One region of the Pseudarthrobacter defluvii genome, then DNA from elsewhere that is predicted to be linked to it. Evidence: riboswitches for the same ligand, from Rfam matches in the RefSeq annotation. Region 1 holds a riboswitch; each other region holds the start of a gene.
What was found. Region 1 has a riboswitch for thiamine pyrophosphate ahead of thiC (phosphomethylpyrimidine synthase ThiC). Riboswitches for the same ligand answer to the same signal wherever they lie in the genome.

Region 1 (6,495 bases):
TTTCACGCAATCAGGAAGCGCCAGGGGCCGTCTTGACCGTTCAAGGCGACACCTGGCGCTTCTTCGTTGGGATGTCGGCACCGTGGAATAGGGTTGGGACATGTTCAAGCAGAGGGTAGTGTTCGTGCACGGCGCCGGAGCCTTTGGCGCCGCTGCATGGCCCCGCCAGCACGGCATGGCATTGGCCTACGACGCCCTGTTCCTCCGCCGGCATGGCTATGACGCCGTCGCGGAGCCCTTGGAGTCCTCCTTTGCGGAAGATGCCGCCATCATCCTGCGGTCGCTGGCCGACGATGGGCGCGGCGCCGCCGGCGGTCACGTGGTGGCCCACTCCCAAGGGGCCATCGCCGCCATGATCGCCGCTGTCGAACGCCCGGACCTGGTCTTTTCCTTGACCCTGGTGGAACCGGCGTGCCTCTCGCTGACCGCGGAACTGCCGGCCACAGCCGCCCACATCAGCCTGATGCAGCCCCTCTTCGACGTGCGCCACCAGCTCAGCGACGAAGACTTCCAGCGCGAATTCGTGCGGCGGGTCTACGCCACGGACCTCCAGCAGCCCGCCACGACGGAGGAGAAGCGGTCTGCCCGCAGGCTCCGGCTTCAGGCACCGTCGTGGGAAGCACCGCTCCACATCGTTCCCGGCGTACCCACGCTGGTGTTGACCGGGGGATGGGAACCGCTGTACGAGGAAATCGCCGGCTACCTGCGTGAGACCGGTGCCCTGCACCACGTTGCCGCGGGAGGGCACCGGCCCCAGGACTCGCCGGACGGCGACCGGGCCATCCGGCAGTTCATCGCCGGGGTCAGCCGAAGCCAGCCGGCCCGGGCGTCCTAGCTTTCCGCGGGAACCCGAGGCTCCGGCAGGTACACCTTGCCGCCCGCAGCCAGGAACTCCTCGCTCTTCTCCCGCATCCCCGACGCCACACCGGCGAGCGCCGCCTGGGCCTCCGCTGAGCCGAATTCGTCCCGGATGTCCTGGCTGATCCGCATGGAACAGAACTTCGGCCCGCACATGGAACAGAAATGTGCCGTCTTGGCAGGCTCCGCCGGCAGGGTCTCGTCGTGGAAGGCCTCGGCAGTGACGGGATCCAGGGACAGCGCGAACTGGTCGCGCCAGCGGAACTCGAAGCGGGCCTTGGACAGTGCGTCGTCCCGTTCGTGCGCCCCCGGATGGCCCTTGGCGAGGTCTGCCGCGTGAGCGGCGATCTTGTAGGTGATCACGCCGGTCTTCACGTCGTCCTTGTTGGGCAGGCCCAGGTGTTCCTTCGGGGTGACGTAGCAGAGCATTGCGGTCCCGTACCGGGCAATCTCGGTGGCACCGATGGCGGAGGTGATGTGGTCATAGCCGGGGGCAACGTCGGTCACCAGCGGCCCCAGTGTGTAGAACGGAGCGCCCTTGCACAGCTCCTGCTGCCGCTCCACGTTCTCGCGGACCAGGTGGAAGGGAACGTGGCCAGGTCCTTCCACCATCACCTGCACGTCGTACTCCCACGCCCGCTGCGTCAGCTCGGCGAGCGTGTCCAGCTCCGCGAACTGGGCGGCGTCGTTGGCGTCAGCCGTCGAACCGGGGCGGAGGCCGTCGCCCAGCGAGAAGGCGACGTCGTATTTGGCGAAGATTTCGCATAGCTCGTCGAAGTGCGTGTACAGGAAGTTCTCCCGGTGGTGGGCCAGGCACCAGCCGGCCATGATGGAGCCGCCGCGCGAGACGATGCCCGTCACCCGGTTGGCTGTCAGGGGAACGTAGCGCAGCAGCACGCCGGCGTGGATGGTCATGTAGTCCACACCCTGTTCGCACTGTTCGATCACGGTGTCCCGGAAGATTTCCCACGTCAGGGCGTTGGCCTCGCCGTTGACCTTTTCCAGCGCCTGGTAGATGGGCACGGTGCCGATGGGGACAGGGGAGTTGCGGATGATCCATTCCCTCGTGGTGTGGATGTCATCGCCGGTGGACAGATCCATCACAGTGTCGGCGCCCCACTGCGTGGCCCACTGCAGCTTGTCCACCTCCTCAGCGATCGAGCTGGTGACTGCCGAGTTGCCGATGTTGGCGTTGATCTTCACCAGGAACGCCTTGCCGATGATCATCGGCTCGGACTCCGGGTGGTTGATGTTGCTGGGGATAATCGCGCGGCCCGCCGCGAGCTCACTCCGCACCAGTTCCACATCGCAGTTTTCGCGCAGCGCCACGAAGCGCATCTCCTGGGTGATGATTCCCTGCCGGGCGTAGTGCATCTGCGTCACGGTGTGGCCGTCGACGGCGCGGCGGGGCACCGGCTGCCCACCCTGCCACTCCGCGGAGGCGGCACCGCGGCGGACAGCCGAGCGGCCGTCGTCGAGCAGGTTGCGCTGCCTGCCGGTGTACGGCTCGGTGTCCGCGCGTGCCGCGATCCACTCGGAGCGGAAGGGCTGAAGGCCGCGGACGGGGTCGCTGCCCGGTCCCGCCGTCCGGTAGGTCCGGAACGGTTTGTTGGGCCGGCCGTTGGGGGACGGCTCAAGGGAAATCTCCGTGACCGGCACCCGGATTCCGGCGCCGGCATCTTCAATGAAGGCCAACGAATGCGACTTCAGGGATTGGGTCACCTGGAGGGCTGACTGACCGTCCGCCGCTGCTTCGGCCTGGATTTGGGCAGGGTTCAACTGGGTATTTTGCGTACTCAAGGGAATACTCACTTCCTTCGCCGGCATTACCCGGACAGGTTCAACGGTCGCAGGCCGCGTCAGCCCGATCTCAGCCCCTGCAGGGGCACCCGTGTGGTCAGGAACGAAGCTACCACAGGCCGCTGGAACTGCCTTGTCACATTCCCGGGTGTAGCCTGTCCGGGCAGCGAAAGGAAGTCCTTATGCCAGAAGTCATTGAATTCCGCGGTCCGGTCCTTACCGGACCGGACAGCGTCCGGAACGGGCTTTGGTCCGTGGACGGGAGCCTCACCTTCACCCGGCCTGAGACGGAGCCGGGCAGGGTCCTTCATGGCTGGGTACTGCCGGGGTTCGTTGACGCGCACTGCCACATCGGGCTGGGCCCGGCCGGCCCCGTTGACGCCGCCACTGCTGAGGAGCAGGCGCTGGCCGACCTCAACGCCGGAACCCTGCTGGTCCGCGACGCCGGCTCGCCGGCCGATACCCGCTGGATGCAGGGCGGCCGGGACTTCCCCATACTGATCCGTGCCGGGCGCCACGTGGCGCGGACGCGCCGCTATTTGCGCGGCTTCGCTGAGGAGGTGGAGCCGGAGGGCCTCGTGGAGGCCGTCCGCAAGCAGGCGCGCGACGGCGACGGCTGGGTCAAGCTCGTAGGAGACTGGATTGACCGAAGCGCCGGCGACCTGGCGCCTTCCTTTCCCGCCGCCGTCGTACGGGATGCCGTCCAGGCAGCGCATGACGAAGGTGCGCGCGTGACAGCGCACTGTTTCGCCGAGGACACACTGGACCAGATGCTGGACGCGGACATCGACTGCATCGAGCACGCCACCGGGCTCCTGCCGCGGCACCTGCCCCGGTTTGCCGAACAGGGCGTGCCGATCGTGCCCACGCTGGTCAACATCGCCACCTTCCCGGACATCGCCGCACAGGCGGATGCAAAGTTCCCCCGGTACGCCGCCCACATGCGTGCCCTGTGGGAACGCCGGCTGGAACGCGTGGCGGAAGCCTACGCAGCTGGCGTGCGCATCTTCGCCGGCACCGACGCCGGCAGCGTGATCCGGCACGGCAGGATCGCGGACGAGATCCTGGCCCTGCACAGCGCCGGCCTGCCAATGGCAGCAGCACTGGATGCAGGTTGCTGGGCAGCCCGCGCGTGGCTGGGGTCAGACGGCCTGGCCGAAGGGGCGCGGGCCGATGTCGTGGTGTGCCGGGAAGACCCGCGGGCCGTACCGGAAACTATCAAGGGCCTGGAACACGTGGTGCTGGGAGGCCGCGTCGTCCGCTGACCGGAAGGGCCCGGGAACTTGGAATAAATTGAAGCTTCAAGTAATTTTAATATGTGACAGGCCGCCAACGGGACGGCCTCCAACACAAGGAGCCTTCAATGACCTCAGCAGCCACCAGCCGGGATCTGCTTCCTGCCGACCTCGCCATGGGCACTGTGATGCTCAAGGTGGGCGACATGAAGCTCATGACCGACTACTACCAGCGCGCATTGGGACTCGAGGTGGTGGCCGAACAGGACGGCGGGCTCTACCTTGGCCGCCTCGGCACTCCCTTGGTCCACCTGGCGCCGGCGCCCGGGCTGCACCTTCCCGGCAGGGGAGAGGCGGGCCTGTTCCACACGGCGCTGCTGTTCGAGGACCAGGCTTCCCTGGCCGCCACCGTCGCCACGGCCGCCCAGTATGAGCCGCGGTCCTTCACCGGCAGCGCCGACCATCTGGTGAGCGAGGCCTTCTACTTCACCGATCCCGAGGGCAACGGCATCGAGCTGTACTGGGACCGCCCGCGCAGCAACTGGTCCTGGAACGGGACGGACGTGGTCATGGACAGCCTTGCCCTGCCGCCGCAGCGGTACCTGGAGCAGTACCTCACAGAGCAGTCTTTGGAAGGCCAACGGCAGACGTCCGCGGGCGTTGGGCACGTGCACCTGCAGGTGGGCGACGTCCAGACTGCCCGGGACTTCTACGTAGGCACCCTCGGCTTCGAAAAGACGGCGGGCTGGCACGGGCAGGCGTTGTTCGTATCCGCCGGCCGCTACCACCACCACATGGCAATGAACGTCTGGAACAGCCGCGGTGCCGGGCCCCGCAAGGACACGCTGGGGCTCGGGGAAGTGCTGATCGAGGTTCCGTCAGGTGATGACGTCGGGGCGCTGGCCGACCGGCTCAAGGTTTCCGGAGTGGCCTCGCACCACACCGGTGCCGAGCTCCGCTTCGAGGACCCGTGGCGCAACAGGATCCGGGTCGCCGTCCGCTGAGCGGCGGCCTTGGCGGCCGTTTGCGCACAAGGGCGGCAGAAAAGGGCTCCGGCGTGCACCGGCAGCCGGGCAACTACTAGGCTGAACCCGTACGGCCGGGCTGCACCAGCGCCCGGCGCGCTGTTCCGCCAACGGAAGAAGGGCAACCGCCATGGGCTTCACCGAGATCTTTGTCGCCACCCATGACGCCGCGCTGAAACGCGCCGGCATCCTCGATGAAGGAAGCGGCTCCGCAGCGGCCCCCGGCCCTGCCGGCCAGGCAGTGCGGATCCAGGGAATCAGCGACTTCGAGGTCGAGCAGCTGGGTGACCTGGCGGGCACGGCCGTCCACGCAGGCGGGGCCGACTACGAGCTGACCATGGTGGATGTCTCCAGCGATTCGCTCCTCGCCGTTCCGGCGGCCATGGTCCGCGCCCTTGCGGACCTGCTCACGTACGAAACCGAAGGCGAAGGCAACGTCCTCGACGACGTGGCCGAACAGTGGGCCGGCCAGGAGGACATGCCGTTCGACGCCGGCCAGGCCCGGACCTATGTGCAGCAACTGGCACAGCTTGCCGCCGGCATCGACGATTCGGAGCGGACAGGCCTGTACGTCTGGTCCGCCTGAGCTGCCAAGTCGAAATAACGCCGTTCATCTGGCACAATAAACAGGTACTCGATCTGCGTGGCCCCTCTCTCCGCGTCCGGATCCTGTCCTTCGAACCCGCAAGTACGGCCCGCCCCACGGGTGCAGAAAGCCGGGTTCACCCCTTTTTCTGAAACAGGAGTGACCACAAAAGTGGCCGTAAAGATTCGCCTTAAGCGCTTCGGCAAGATGCGCGCCCCGTACTACCGCATCGTCGTCGCGGACTCACGCACCAAGCGTGATGGCCGCGCCATCGAGGAGATCGGCAAGTACCACCCCACCGAAGAGCCCTCATACATCGAGGTCAACTCCGAGCGTGCCCAGTACTGGCTGTCCGTCGGCGCCCAGCCGTCCGAGCAGGTTGCCGCGATCCTGAAGATCACCGGTGACTGGCAGAAGTTCAAGGGCCTGCCGGGCCAGGAAGGCACCCTCAAGACCAAGGTCGAGAAGGAAGCCTTCGTTGCGCCGGAGAAGGGCTCGGTCATCATCCCGGAAGCCATCACCAAGAAGGCATCCAAGTCTGACGCTGCCGAGGCCCCGGCCGACGCCGAAGCTGAGACCACCGAGGCTGAGTAGATTGCTGGCAGAAGCGCTGGAGCACCTGGTCCGCGGAATCGTCGATTCCCCGGATGACGTCAAGGTCAGTTCCAAGAGCAACCGCCGCGGGGACACCCTCGAGGTGCGCGTTCACCAGGACGACCTTGGACGGGTGATCGGCCGCCAGGGCCGCACGGCCCGCGCATTGCGCACCGTGGTGGCAGCACTGGCCGGCGGCGAACCGGTCCGCGTCGACGTCGTCGACACCGACCGCCGCCGCTGAGCGCTCGGCAACATTCAGTTCTTGCTCCGGCCCCTCCACCATCAGGTGGAGGGGCCGGTTTGCTTTCAACAACACAGTTCTTTCAGCAGAAACACCACAACCCGGAACAGAGGAACAGATGCAGCTTCAGGTGGCGCGGATCGGCAAGCCGCA
Region 2 (6,495 bases), 1.4 Mb from region 1:
CCCGTGGAGCTCAGCGGCCGGTTCAACATCCTTTACGCCGTGCCCTTTGCCCTGGTGTTCCTGTGGAAGGTGGTGGTGGCCAGCGGCCAGGTGCTCTACCTCGCAACGGTCCGCGGGTCCAAGGTGACCAACGCCGTCGTCGCCGTACGGCTGCGCAGCCACCAGGACCTGATCGTCACCGCCACCGGGCATGTCATTTCCCTCATCCCGGGGTCGCTGGTGGTGGAGGTGGACCGCTCCACCTCCACCCTCTACCTGCACGCACTGAACATCACTTCCCCGGAAGACGTGGAGGGCCTGCGGAACGAGGTGCGGTCCATTGAGGCCGGCCTGATCCGCATCATGGGCAGCCGGGAAGAACTTGAAGCCGTCCGCATGGAGGCCGCCGCATGATGAACGTAGTCCTGGCTGTTACAGCCGTCATCTTTTCGCTGGCCGCGGCCGCAGCCATCATCCGGATCGCCCGCGGACCTTCGCTGCTGGACCGGGTGCTCGCCACCGACGTGCTGCTGGCCATCCTGGGCGGGGCGCTGTGCATCGACATGGCCGTGAACCGGCACCTGAACAACCTGATGCTGGTGGTGGCCATCTCCGTCATCGGCTTCATCGGGTCCGTGACGGTGGCCAGGTTCGTGGCGGACCGGAGGGTGAAGCCTGATGAATCCTGACTTTTCGGGCCCTGACGCCTGGATCGACCTTGTGTCGGCCGTGTTCATGGTGGTGGGGGCGCTCATGTCCCTGGGCGCCGCGATCGGCCTGCTCCGTTTCCCGGACCTGCTGAGCCGCATGCACGCGGCCACCAAGCCGCAGGTCCTGGGCCTGTTCCTGCTGCTGGCCGCGATTGGGCTGCAGATGCGGACATGGTGGGTGTGGCCGGTGCTGGTGGTGGCCTGGATCTTCCAGCTGCTGACGGTGCCCGTATCCGCGCACATGGTGGGCCGCGCGGGCTACCGGACCAAGCACCTGCACCGGGAGCTGCTCACCGCCGATGAGCTGGAGGCCGTGGTGCAAAAAGCCGCCGCCGAGGCTGCCCGGAAGGACAGCCCCGACGACGGCCGGCAACGCTAAGGAAGAGCTAGACGATGTCCTGGGTCTTGGCGAACCGGGCAATGGCGCGCTGGGTGCCGCGGTTTGCCAGGACCTGGATGATGGCGCTGACCGATGCCGAGATCAGTGCAAAGGTCAACGCCGAACGTAGGCTGGTGGGGACATCCTCGTGCTTGCCGGTGGGCGGCTTCTGTCCGGTGGTCTTTTCCCAGATGGTGTTGACCAGCTTGGTGCCGGCCAGGCCTGCGCCGAGGCTCACCCCGGTCCCGAGCAGCTTGATGAGAAGGTTCATTCCTAATACTCCTTGCGGACGGAAAACGGACTGCCTCCAGCCTAGCCGTACACCCGTCGCGGTCCCGGCAAGAGTCGGGGCAAGGGCGTGGCCGGCCGGCGGGGCTTGTTGAACTGGCTAGCCCGCCGGCTGGCTAGGTGGCCTGGGGCTCGGTGCGGAACTTGATCATCTTGTGCGTGCCGTCGCAGTAGGGCTTGATGGCGGACGCCCCGCACCGGCACAAGGCCACCGTTTTCCGCTCCCGGGGCACGGCACCGCCGGATGGGGTGACGATCTCAAATTCGCCCCGGACAATGAGTGGCCCGTCCGGGCAAACCACGATCGAGCTCGCGGCAGGTTCCTGCTCCTCGTGTACCTGGTCCATGTCGGCTCCTGTTCCCTGCTGTTCCAGGCTCATGCCTGCACCGCATCCATCGTTGTTGTTTCTGGCCGGCCCGGGACGCCCTGGCCCTGCCGCGGCGGCGCCTGTCACGCTGCCGCCGGCACGGCCGCCCGGAGTGAAGTCTGCCCGGCTTCCCAGGACGACATCAGGTGGGCGGAAAGGCGGCTGTCGATGGCCATGACGGCCGTGGCCCCGAACAGGACGTCGGCCAGCAGTTGGGGTTCAGCTTCCACCAGGCCGCCGGCGAGGTCGCGTCCGGCGATCTGTTCGTGGACGGCGTCGGCCTCCACGTGCTCGTCAAAGTAGTGCGTGATTTCCGGGCCGAAGCCGTGCCGGCGGAATCCGTTGCCGTAGAAGCGGTTGGGCTGGGAGGACGTCATTTCGTAGATTGCCAGGTGCCCGGTGATGGCACCGCGGAGCCGCCGGTTCAGGCCGCAGAGCGACATGAGGTTGACCGAAGCCAGGGAGACCGCCGGTACGGCGTCCACGTAGGCGCCGTAGCTGTCGTCCAGGCCCAGGCCGCGCATGGTCCGGGCAAACAGCGCGCTGTGCATCCGCTCAGGCCGGCCGCCGCCGTATTCGTCCGCCTGGATTTCCACCAGGGCCGCCTTCGGCCGGCCGCTGAGCCGCGGAATGGCCCATGTGTGCGGATCGGCTTCCTTCAGTTGGTACATGGACTTGTGGACCAGGAACTCTTTGAGCTGGTCCAGTGTGGCTTTCCTGGCCACGTAGCGGGACACGCTGGGACCGGTATCCGTGGCGGCCAGGCCAAAGAGGACGTCGGCAACCGCGTCGCTGGTCATGGCAACCCCGCCGGGCAGTTCGAAGTTCCCGGCGGTTTGGTACGCGGCAGCGCGCAGTGCCGCTTCGAAGGGTTCCTCGATCAACCGCCGGACGCTGATCAGCGCCGGCTCCCATTCCCAGAGGTCTGAAACGCCGTCCAGGCCGGAGTAATGGAGTTCGTAAAGGCAGAAAAGCGAAAGTTGGATGTCCTCGTCGGAGATGATGTCGCCGGACCCGGCCAGCTGCCGCACCACCAGGGAGTACAGCCCGTCCAGGCCCGGCCCGGCGGTGTCCGGAGCCTGCGCCAGGACCTGGAACAGTGCGCTGCTGACGGGTCCTCTGGGTTCCGGGATTCTCATGGTGCTCCTTGGTCTGCCGCACTGCTGACGGGAACGAACGGGGGGCCGCCCATGGTGAGTCCCATGCCCGTCCTCCTCGAAACCCGGGAGACAACATAGTAAGCATGATTACTAATAAAAGCTAAGCGCACTGACCTCCAGGCGTCACGCCATCACAAAGCGGCCGGTCACATCCGGTCCGCTTGGCGCCCGCAGCCCTCAATCCTGCGCCGGCCGGTGTAAACTGGAGCACGCCCGGAAGGGCAATCACAAGCCTTACCCAAACCAAAAAGCAACACTAAAAACGACAGGGGAGCGCCGCCGTCGGGCATCCTGGCACAAGCCGGGCACCGCAGGTGGGCGCTGAGAGTGCGGACAGCCGCAGACCCTCGAACCTGATCCGGTTAGTACCGGCGCAAGGGAGTCGAGTTCTCAAAGTGTCGCGGCTGCACGGCAACGGGCCGTCAGCCGGGTCCACTTTCCCCTCCTGTTTCCCAGGAGGATCACATGAGCACTGCAGCAATCAAGAAGACCACCAGCAGGTCCTGGCGCGTCGTGGACATCGTGGTGGCTGCGCTGGTGGCCATCGCCGGCGGCGTCATCTTCTGGGCGTGGGACCAGGGCGCGGCAGCGCTGTCGGCCCCCATGAACGCCGCCTACCCACCCCTCACCGGGCTGCTGGCCGGCGGATGGATGATCCCGGGCGTGCTGGGCATGCTCATCATCCGCAAGCCCGGCGCCGCCCTGTTCTGCGAAACCGTGGCCGCCACCGGGGAACTGCTCATGGGCTCCCAGTACGGCGCCTCGGTCCTCTTCTCGGGCTTCATCCAGGGCCTCGGCGCGGAAATCATCTTCGCAATCTTCGTGTACCGCAAGTTCAACCTGCCCGTATCGCTGCTCGCCGGCGCCGCGGCCGGATTCTTCTGCGGCCTGAATGACTCCTTTGCGCCGTGGGGCTGGAACATCGCCTACTCGGGCGCGGACAAGTTCGCCTACATCGTCCTCACCACCATTTCCGGGGCAGTCCTGGCAGGTGCCCTGGCCTGGCTCGCCACCCGCGGCCTGGCCCGCACCGGCGTCCTGAGCTCCTTCGCCTCCCGCAAGGCTGCCACGGAGCCAGTCTTCTCCTGATGGCACCCTCCCAGGGCGCCGGCGGCCCCGTCCGCCCAGCCGCCGTCACCGCCCGCGGCTGGGGCTGGCGGCACGCCGGCAGGGCCAAGCCCGCCGTCCATGCCCTTGACCTGGACATCCGCCCCGGCGAGCGGGTGCTGCTGCTTGGCCCCTCGGGCGCCGGAAAGTCGACGCTCCTCCATGCCCTCGCCGGCGTGCTGGGAGACATCAACGACGACGGCGAGGCAGGCGACGCCGACGAGTCGGGTTCGCTGCTGGTTGACGGTGCCGTGCCCCGCTCCCAGCGTGGCCGCGCCGGCCTGATGCAGCAGGACCCGGAGACGCAGGTGGTCCTTTCGCGCGTGGGGGACGACGTCGCCTTCGGCGCCGAGAACCTTGCCGTGCCGCGGGATGCCATCTGGGCGCGCGTGCACGAGGCGCTTGCCGACGTCGGACTGTCCCACCTCCCGCTGGACCACCCGACGTCGGCCCTGTCCGGCGGGCAAAAGCAGCGCCTGGCGCTGGCGGGGATCCTGGCCATGCGGCCGGGGCTGATCCTGCTGGACGAGCCCACCGCCAACCTGGACCCGGACGGGGTGCTGGAAGTCCGCGACGCCGTGGCGCGCTGCCTGGACAAGACGGGGGCCACGCTGGTGGTGGTGGAGCACCGCGTGTCCGTGTGGAAGGACTTGGTGGACCGGATCGTGGTCCTGCAGCCGGGCTCGTCCAGCGAGCCCGCCGTGCTCCTGGACGGGCCGCCGGACCGGGTACTCAGCGAGGCACGGACCATGCTCGCCACCGCAGGGGTATGGGTCCCCGGGTACGTCCCGGCCACCCGGGCCCGGGCTGCGGTGCCGGCGCCGGGAACGGGCAACCTCCTGCTGGCCGCCGAACAGCTGGGCGTCTCCCGCGAACGTTCCCGCCGCCATGGCTTCCGCAAAATCCCGCCCGTCCCCGTCCAGGAAGGTGTAGCCGCCCAGGTCCGCGCCGGGCAGGCGCTGGCCATCACCGGTCCCAACGGCGCCGGCAAGTCCACGTTCGCGCTGACCCTCGCCGGCCTCCTGGAGCCGGTGTCCGGAAAGGTGTCCGCCACCCTGGACCTGAGCCGCGGTGCGGGCATCGACCCGGTCCGGTGGAAGGCCGAGCAGTTGATTTCGCGCGTGGGGACGGTGTTCCAGGAGCCTGAGCACCAGTTCGTGACCGGCAAGGTGCTGGATGAGCTGCGCTTTGGTCCCCGGCACCTGGGCCACGGGGAGGGCCGGGTTGACGAGCTGCTGGAGAGGCTGCGGCTCACCCAACTGGTGGACGCCAACCCTTACACGCTCTCCGGGGGTGAAAAGCGGCGGCTGTCCGTGGCCACCGTCCTTGCCGCCAGCCCCCAGGTCCTTGTCCTTGACGAGCCCACCTTCGGGCAGGATGCCAACACCTGGGCCGAGCTGGCCTCGTTCCTGTCCGAGCTGCTTGACGCCGGAACGGCGGTGGTTTCCGTGACCCACGACGCCGAATTCACGGAGGCGCTGGGCGGCGAGGAGCTGCGCATGGCCGCTGCGGAAGCGGTGGCGCCATGAGGCAGCAACTCACCCTCAGCGGCAACCGCGCGCTCCTGACCCGCGCCAATCCACTCAGCAAATTCGCGGCGGTCCTGCTCATCACGGCCGTCCTTGCCCTGTCCATCGACTGGGTTTCGGCCTCCGTGGCACTGGTCTTTGAGCTGCTGCTGTTTCCCCTGGCCGGGCTCACCCTGTCCCTGCTGTGGCAGCGGGGGTGGCCGCTGATCCTTGCGGCGGCGATTGGCGGGTGGAGCACGTCCATCCTGGCGCCGGACAGCGGCAGGATCCTGCTCGACGCCGGCATCTGGACCATGAGTGAAGGTTCCCTCCAGCTGGGGATCGGCTTTTTGCTGCGCGGCTTTGCCATCGCCCTTCCGGCGGTACTCCTGATGAGCTGCACCGATCCCACGGACCTCGCCGATGCGCTGGCGCAGAAAGCACGCCTGCCGCACAGGTTCGTCCTGGGAACACTGGCCGCGATGCGCCTGGTGGGACTCATGGCCGAGGAATGGCAGACAATCGGCATGGCACGGCGTGCCCGCGGCGTGGGTTCCCGCGGCAGTTTGGCCCAGCGGGTGAAGGCCACGCTGGGGCAAAGCTTCGGGCTCCTGGTGCAGGCCATCCGGCGCGCGTCGAGGCTGGCCGTCACCATGGAAGCGCGGGGCTTTGGCGGTGCCACGCGGACCTGGGCGCGGGAATCAACCTTCAGCCTGCTGGATCTCGGAGTGGTGGCCGGCGGCATCGTGGTGGCCGGGCTGGCTCTTTTCGCGGCTGTCACCGCCGGTACGTGGAATATGGTGTGGCTGGGTAGCTGAGCGTCCGGCCCAGGAACTACGTATGCTTCCCTATCGCACCCGATGGGTACAGCCGTCCCGTAGCCCCCATAAGCGCCGTTGGGTAGTCTCACGGGAGGCCCGATAACTCATTTATGATATATTCGCGGTATGACCCAGGAAACCGCTGAACACGTTGCCGCCATGCTGAGGGACGCCC
Region 3 (6,495 bases), 340 kb from region 1:
CAGTTCTAACCCGCGCCGAAGAGGGAGACCCATGCTTTCGTTGACCATCGTGGTGCTGGCAACCGCCGCGGGCGGCTTCATCGTCTGGGCCAATGACAAGCGCCATGCCACCTACGGCGCGGCGCTGCCGGCTGGAATTGCGGTGGGTGTTGCTGCGCTGGCGTGGATCATCCTCATGACGGCCGGCTTCGGCTACCTGCCCGGCCTGACCTGGCTCCCCTGGGTCCTGCCCATGGTCCTGGGCATCGCGGCCGCAACCGGGGCCGTGGTCTACCTGGGCCGTTCGCGTACCCGCCACGACATGGAGCGGCTGACGGCCATCCTGCGCCGCTGATGCGTCTTTAAATGGCTGTGGCCACTACCCCCAGGGGTAGTGGCCACAGCCATTTAAGGATTGATCAGATTAGGCGGCGGTCAGAGGAACTCCGCCCGGCCCTCCATAGCCGACGACGCAAGGGCGTGCTCCCGGCGGGGAATCCGGCCCGCTGCCCTGGCCATCCTGCCCGCGATCACAGCGTGCTTGAATGCCTCGCCCATGAGGGCCGGGTTCTGCGCGCGCGTCACGGCCGTGGCCAGCAGTACGGCGTCACAGCCCAGCTCCATGGCAAGGGCGGCGTCGGACGCCGTACCGATACCGGCGTCCAGGACCACCGGAACCGATGCGCGCGAAACGATGAGCTCGATGTTGTGCGGGTTCAGGATCCCCAGGCCGGTCCCGATCGGGGCGCCCAGGGGCATCACGGCGGTGGCGCCGAGGTTTTCGAGCCGCAGGGCAAGCACGGGGTCGTCGTTGGTGTAGGCGAAGACCTTGAAGCCGCGGTTGACCAGTTGCTCCGTGGCCTCCACGAGCTCCACGGCGTCGGGCAGGAGGGTCTGTTCGTCGGCGATGACCTCCAGTTTCACCCAGTCGGTTTCCAGGGCTTCGCGGGCCAGTTCCGCCGTGAGGACCGCGTCCCTGGCGGTGAAGCAACCGGCGGTGTTGGGCAGCACCCGGATCCCGTGGTCCACCAGCAGCTGGAACAGCGAGCCGGTTTCGGCGGTTGAGTAACGACGCATGGCCACGGTGGTCAGGGCAGTGCCGGAGGCCAGGAGCGCTGCGCCCAGGCCGTCCGGGCTGGGCGCCCCGCCGGTGCCCATGATGAGGCGGGAGCCGAGGGCGACGCCGTCAATCACCAGGGCGTCGGCGGCACCTGTGTTCCCGGCGGGGTTGATGGTGCTGGTTTCGGTCATGGCGTCAGCCTCCCTGTACTGCTGTAACGAGTTCGATGTCGTCGCCCTCGGCGAGCACCGTGGCGAACCATTGGCTGCGCGGCACCACCTGGGCGTTATGGGCGACGGCGACGCCCAGTTTCCCACCGTCCGTCGCCTGCCCGTTGTCAGCCAGCGGGCGTCCGGTGACCTGGCTGACGAGCGTGGTGATGGAGGCGCCGTTCGCCACCGTGTGCGGGTTGCCGTTGAGGGTGATGTTCACGCTGTCTCCTTGATATCGGTGTCTTTTGCCGCCGGTGCCGGCCTGGAGAACCGGTCGGGGCTGAAGGGTGCCCAGCGGGGGTCGGCTTTTCCGTCCAGCAGTTCCGCGCAAATTGCTGCTGCCGCAGGTGTGAGGAGGACGCCGTGACGGAAGAACCCGGTGGCGATGATGAGCCCCGGGACGTGACCGGAATCCGCTCCGGATCCTTCGCTTCCTAAGGCCAGGTCCACCGGCACCCGCCCCAGCAGCGGTGCATTGTCCGGGGTTCCGGGGCGGGCACGGGCGGTGCACTCCAGCAATTCGAGTTCGGCGACGGCGGGCACCAGGGCCTGGGCATCGCGCAGTAGCTGGTAGACGCCGCCGGCGCTGACGGCATCGGACAGGGCGTCCTCGCGCTGGGTGGCTCCAATCACCACGGTCCCGTCCTGCCGCGGGACGATGTAGACCGGGACTCCGTGGACCAGGCCCCGCACCGTTGCTGTCACCAGGGGCTGGAGGTGCCGGGGAACCGCAAGGCGGAGGATGTCCCCGTGGACGGGCCGCAGCGGCAGTTCGAGGCCACGGGGCAGGTCCGCGAGCGCGCCTGACTGCAGGCCGTTGGCCACCACGGTTTCTGTTGCCAGGACGGCACCGCCACCGGCGAGCCGGACGCCGGCGACCGTTCCGCCTTCCCACATCAGCCCGGCTGCCCGTTTCGGCACGGCATACCCGTCCACCGCACCGGCCACGACCAGGCCAGGCAACTCCTGGGCGGCGCGGGCCAGGGCCTGCCGCAGGGCCGCCACCAACCGGCGGGGATCCACCTGGTGGTCCGCCGGGGTGTCGAGGGCACAGGCGATGGCAGGGCTGAGGAGGGGTTCGCGTTTGCGGGCCTCCCGCACGGTCAGGGGTTCCACGGCCAGGCCGCTCGCCTGCTGAACTGTGCGCAGGTCCATCAGCGCGCGGCGGTCGGCGGCGTCGGCACCCACGGCGAGTGTCGGCGTCGTGAGGTATCCGGAATCCGCCCCCGATGCATCGGTGACACCGGCAGCGAACGCCGGCCACCGTGACGATGCGTCCAGCATGAGTTCCAGGAGGTCCTCCTCCTGGTAGTGCAGTTCGCTCACCGGGGCCAACATGCCGGCCGCGGCCCAGCTGGCGCCGGCGCCCGGCGCATCGTCGATGAGGACGACGGAGCGTCCGGAACGCTGCAATTCCCAGGCGATGCCATGTCCCACCACTCCCCCGCCAATGACGGCGACGTCGGCACGAAGGGTGGAGGGGATGGACGCGTCAACGGATGCGGGCTGAGCGGTGCCGGGGGTATGCATCTGGGTTCCTTCCCTACGCCGGCATTAACCGGATCAGGTCAAGCGGTCGGCTCTGACGCCCTCTCAGCCCGGCGCTTTGTGACAGCTGCCGCGGGCTCCCGCAGTACCTCCCCAGTTTAGAGGAACTAGGCTTGCAGGCATGAATGCGACCACCTCATCCTTTCCCGCAGGTTCCCATGCTCCGGCCGGCGGAGTTGCCAGTGCCGAGGTTGTCAATGCCCGCGACAGCGAGGCCCTCAAGGCGCGCCTGTACCTCTGCACCGATGCGCGGCGGGACCGCGGCGACTTTGCGGAGTTCGTGGACGCGGCGTTTGCCGGCGGCGTGGACATCATCCAGCTGCGTGACAAGACCATCGAAGCCGCCGAGGAACTGGACCTCTTGGCGGTGCTGAAGGAAGTGGCGGTCCGGCACGGCAAGCTGTGGGCGGTCAATGACCGCGCCGACATCGCCGTGCTTTCCGGGGCCCCCGTGTTCCACATTGGCCAGAAGGACCTGCCGCTGGCGGCAGCACGCACTCTGGTCAACGGCAACGCCGCCATCGGACTTTCCAGCCACACCACCGAACAGGTGGATGCCGCCCTGGCCGCAACCGCCGGCCCCTCCGGGCTGGACTACTTCTGCGTGGGTCCGGTCTGGGCCACCCCCACCAAACCCGGCAGGGCCGCCGTCGGTCCCGAACTGGTGAAGTACGCAGCCGGGGCGTCCCGGCAGGCTGCCGATCCCGTGCCCTGGTTTGCCATTGGCGGCATCGACCACGGCAACGTCCACCAGGTGGCGGAGGCGGGTGCGCGCAGGATCGTGGTGGTCCGCGCCATCACCGAAGCCCCTGATCCCGCCGCAGCTGCTGCCTCCCTCCTCGACGCGCTGGACGCCGCCGGCTCCTGAGCCTGCTTAATCGCGGAACTTGGGGCTACGCTGAATTTTGTGTCACATCATCGGCTGGCTCCCAACGTTCACGACCACAAGAATGCCTTGGAAGAGGCGCTGGGCCTGCTGCGGACGGAACTTGAACTTCCCGGCCCCTATCCCGCCGAAGCCGTGGAAGACGCCCTGGCCGCCGTGGCGGCGCTGCAACTGCCGTCCTACGACCTGACCGCCGTCGAGTTTGTCACTATCGACCCGGCGTCCTCCACGGACCTGGACCAGGCGGTGTTCATCGAATTGGACGGGGACGGCTACCGCGTGATGTACGCGATCGCCGATGTTCCGGCCTTCGTTGCGCCGGGAGGTCCCCTGGACGCCGAGACGCGGCGGCGCGGACAGACGTTCTACGCACCGGACGGCCGGATCCCGCTGCACCCGGAAGTCATCAGCGAAGGGGCCGGGAGCCTGCTGCCCGGCCAGGAGTGTTCTGCCTTCGTATGGGATTTCACTCTCGACGGCGAAGCAACCGTCCTGACAGTGGGCGTCCGCCGGGCGCGGGTCCGCAGCCGTGACAAGCTCAGCTACAAGGGCGCCCAGGCAGACCTCGACGCCGGGACGGCCTCCCCCGTGCTCCATCTGCTCCGCGAGGTGGGCCTGAAGCGGGTGGCACTGGAGCGGGCGCGTGAAGGCGCCAGCCTCAACATGCCCGAACAGGAGATCGTCCAACTGCCCGACGGCGGCTACCGGATTGACGCCGTTCCGCAGCTTCCCGTGGAGGACTGGAACGCGCAGATTTCGTTGATGACCGGGATGGCGGCGGCGGAGCTCATGCTGGAGGGCAAGGTGGGCATCCTGCGAACTATGCCGGCCCCGGATGAACGGTCCCTGAGGCATTTCCGGCTGCAGACCGAGGTGCTGGGCAGGCCGTGGGACGGCGAAGTCAGCTACGGCGAATACCTGCGGTCACTGGATCCCACCGACCCGAGGCAGCTGGCCATCATGCATTCGGCAGGCATGCTGTTCCGCGGAGCCTCCTACACCGCCTTTGACGGAACCGTCCCCGAGGATGGGATCCAGTCCGCCATCGGCGCGGCGTATGCCCACACCACCGCGCCGCTGCGCCGCTTGGTGGACCGCTTCGTCCTGGTCATCTGCGAGGCCCTGAGCAATGGCGGCGATGTTCCCGGCTGGGCACGCGAAGCCCTGCCGCTGCTGCCTGGCATCATGGCGGGATCGGACCAGCTGGCGTCCCGGATGGAACGCCTGGCCCTGGACACCGTGGAGGCGGCCCTGCTGCTGAACCACATCGGGCAGGAGTTCGACGCGATCGTAATCTCCGGGTCCAAGCCGCAGAACGGCAGTGGAAGCAACGGGAAAAATGGCAACGGCAATGCGAAGAACGGCAACGGAAGCTCCGGGATCATCCAGATCGCAGAACCCGCGGTGACCGCGCGCTGCGCCGGCGAATTGGAATCCGGCACCAAGGTACGGGTCCGGCTGGTGTCCTCGGACATCACCACCCGGGAGATCCACTTCGAACTCGTTTGCTGAGGAACCAGCGGACGCCGCAGGCGGGCCGAAAGCGTGTTTCCGCACCCATGCGGCTAGACTGGAGGGGTAGAACTGGATGCCCGGTCGTTGATTTCCTCCATTTGAAACCAACAAGCCCGCCCCTACGCGATCTTGAGATTTGCCCGCTGGTCCCCAGTGCCAGCATTAGATAGCCCGCGATCGGCTTCCACTGGAATCGCTTTCGCGCCAGAGCGTGCTCCGGAGCGGCCAGCCTTGGCCGGCCCGTTGAGCAGGCAGCGCCAATGCCTAAATGAATAAGGAAACTCCCCTGTGAGTGAATTGCATACCCACCAGCTTCTGAGCGACGTGTCCGGTACCGAGACCATCGAACCGGAAGAGACCATCATCTCGGACGAGACGCCGCACGAGATCGCCGAGAAGTCCTTTGCCGACTACAACGTCCGCGAAGACATCGTGGAGTCCCTGGCCGACGCCGGGATCACGCACCCCTTCCCCATCCAGGCCATGACCCTGCCGGTGGCCCTGGGCGGCCACGACATCATTGGCCAGGCCAAGACCGGCACCGGCAAGACCCTCGGTTTTGGCATCCCGGCGCTCCAGCGTGTCATCGGCCAGGACGACCCCGGCTACGCCAAACTGGCCGTGCCGGGTGCCCCACAGGCCTTGGTCATCGTTCCCACCCGTGAACTGGCGGTACAGGTGGCCAGCGACCTCCAGACCGCGTCGCGCAAGCGCAATGCCAGGATCACCACCATCTACGGTGGCCGCGCGTACGAACCCCAGGTCGAGTCCCTGAAGCAGGGCGTCGAGGTAGTGGTTGGCACCCCCGGCCGGCTGATCGACCTCTACAAGCAGAAGCACCTGAGCCTGAAGAACGTCAAGATCGTGGTCCTTGACGAAGCCGACGAAATGCTGGACCTGGGCTTCCTGCCGGATGTGGAGACGTTGATCGCCGCCACCCCCGCCGTCCGCCAGACACTCCTGTTCTCCGCCACGATGCCCGGCCCCGTCATCGCCATGGCCCGCCGGTACATGACCCAGCCCACCCACATCCGCGCAGCGGATCCGGAGGACGAGGGCCTGACCAAGCGGGACATTCGCCAGCTGATCTACCGTGCGCACAGCATGGACAAGACCGAAGTGGTGGCACGCATCCTGCAGGCACGCGGCCGCGGGCGGACCATCATCTTCACCAAGACCAAGCGCACCGCCGCCAAGGTGGCCGAGGAACTGGTGGACCGCGGCTTCGCCGCCGCCGCCCTCCACGGGGACCTGGGCCAGGGCGCCCGTGAACAGGCGCTGCGGGCGTTCCGCAA

Region 2: it holds a riboswitch for thiamine pyrophosphate, as region 1 does, so the genes downstream of both, JCQ34_RS17885 (ECF transporter S component) here and thiC (phosphomethylpyrimidine synthase ThiC) in region 1, are expected to answer to the same signal.
Region 3: it holds a riboswitch for thiamine pyrophosphate, as region 1 does, so the genes downstream of both, thiO (glycine oxidase ThiO) here and thiC (phosphomethylpyrimidine synthase ThiC) in region 1, are expected to answer to the same signal.

Annotation. Positions count from the first base shown of each region.
Region 1 covers NZ_CP066362.1:2,413,356-2,419,850, reverse strand. Annotated here, with positions in the region: gene JCQ34_RS11215 (alpha/beta hydrolase) at 101-835, shown strand; gene thiC (phosphomethylpyrimidine synthase ThiC) at 832-2,658, opposite strand; TPP riboswitch at 2,654-2,761, opposite strand; gene JCQ34_RS11205 (amidohydrolase family protein) at 2,841-3,923, shown strand; gene JCQ34_RS11200 (VOC family protein) at 4,022-4,897, shown strand; gene JCQ34_RS11195 (hypothetical protein) at 5,049-5,504, shown strand; gene rpsP (30S ribosomal protein S16) at 5,676-6,098, shown strand; gene JCQ34_RS11185 (RNA-binding protein) at 6,100-6,342, shown strand; gene rimM (ribosome maturation factor RimM) at 6,461-6,495, shown strand, end outside.
Region 2 covers NZ_CP066362.1:3,834,008-3,840,502, reverse strand. Annotated here, with positions in the region: gene JCQ34_RS17915 (Na+/H+ antiporter subunit E) at 1-393, shown strand, start outside; gene JCQ34_RS17910 (monovalent cation/H+ antiporter complex subunit F) at 390-668, shown strand; gene mnhG (monovalent cation/H(+) antiporter subunit G) at 658-1,068, shown strand; gene JCQ34_RS17900 (DUF4235 domain-containing protein) at 1,076-1,339, opposite strand; gene JCQ34_RS17895 (CDGSH iron-sulfur domain-containing protein) at 1,473-1,736, opposite strand; gene JCQ34_RS17890 (iron-containing redox enzyme family protein) at 1,808-2,863, opposite strand; TPP riboswitch at 3,142-3,282, shown strand; gene JCQ34_RS17885 (ECF transporter S component) at 3,350-3,973, shown strand; gene JCQ34_RS17880 (ABC transporter ATP-binding protein) at 3,973-5,520, shown strand; gene JCQ34_RS17875 (energy-coupling factor transporter transmembrane component T family protein) at 5,517-6,317, shown strand; gene JCQ34_RS17870 (UDP-N-acetylglucosamine 1-carboxyvinyltransferase) at 6,447-6,495, shown strand, end outside.
Region 3 covers NZ_CP066362.1:2,750,594-2,757,088, forward strand. Annotated here, with positions in the region: gene JCQ34_RS12650 (DUF3107 domain-containing protein) at 1-9, shown strand, start outside; gene JCQ34_RS12655 (hypothetical protein) at 32-334, shown strand; gene JCQ34_RS12660 (thiazole synthase) at 415-1,230, opposite strand; gene thiS (sulfur carrier protein ThiS) at 1,235-1,471, opposite strand; gene thiO (glycine oxidase ThiO) at 1,468-2,781, opposite strand; TPP riboswitch at 2,775-2,893, opposite strand; gene thiE (thiamine phosphate synthase) at 2,921-3,667, shown strand; gene JCQ34_RS12680 (RNB domain-containing ribonuclease) at 3,707-5,197, shown strand; gene JCQ34_RS12685 (DEAD/DEAH box helicase) at 5,489-6,495, shown strand, end outside.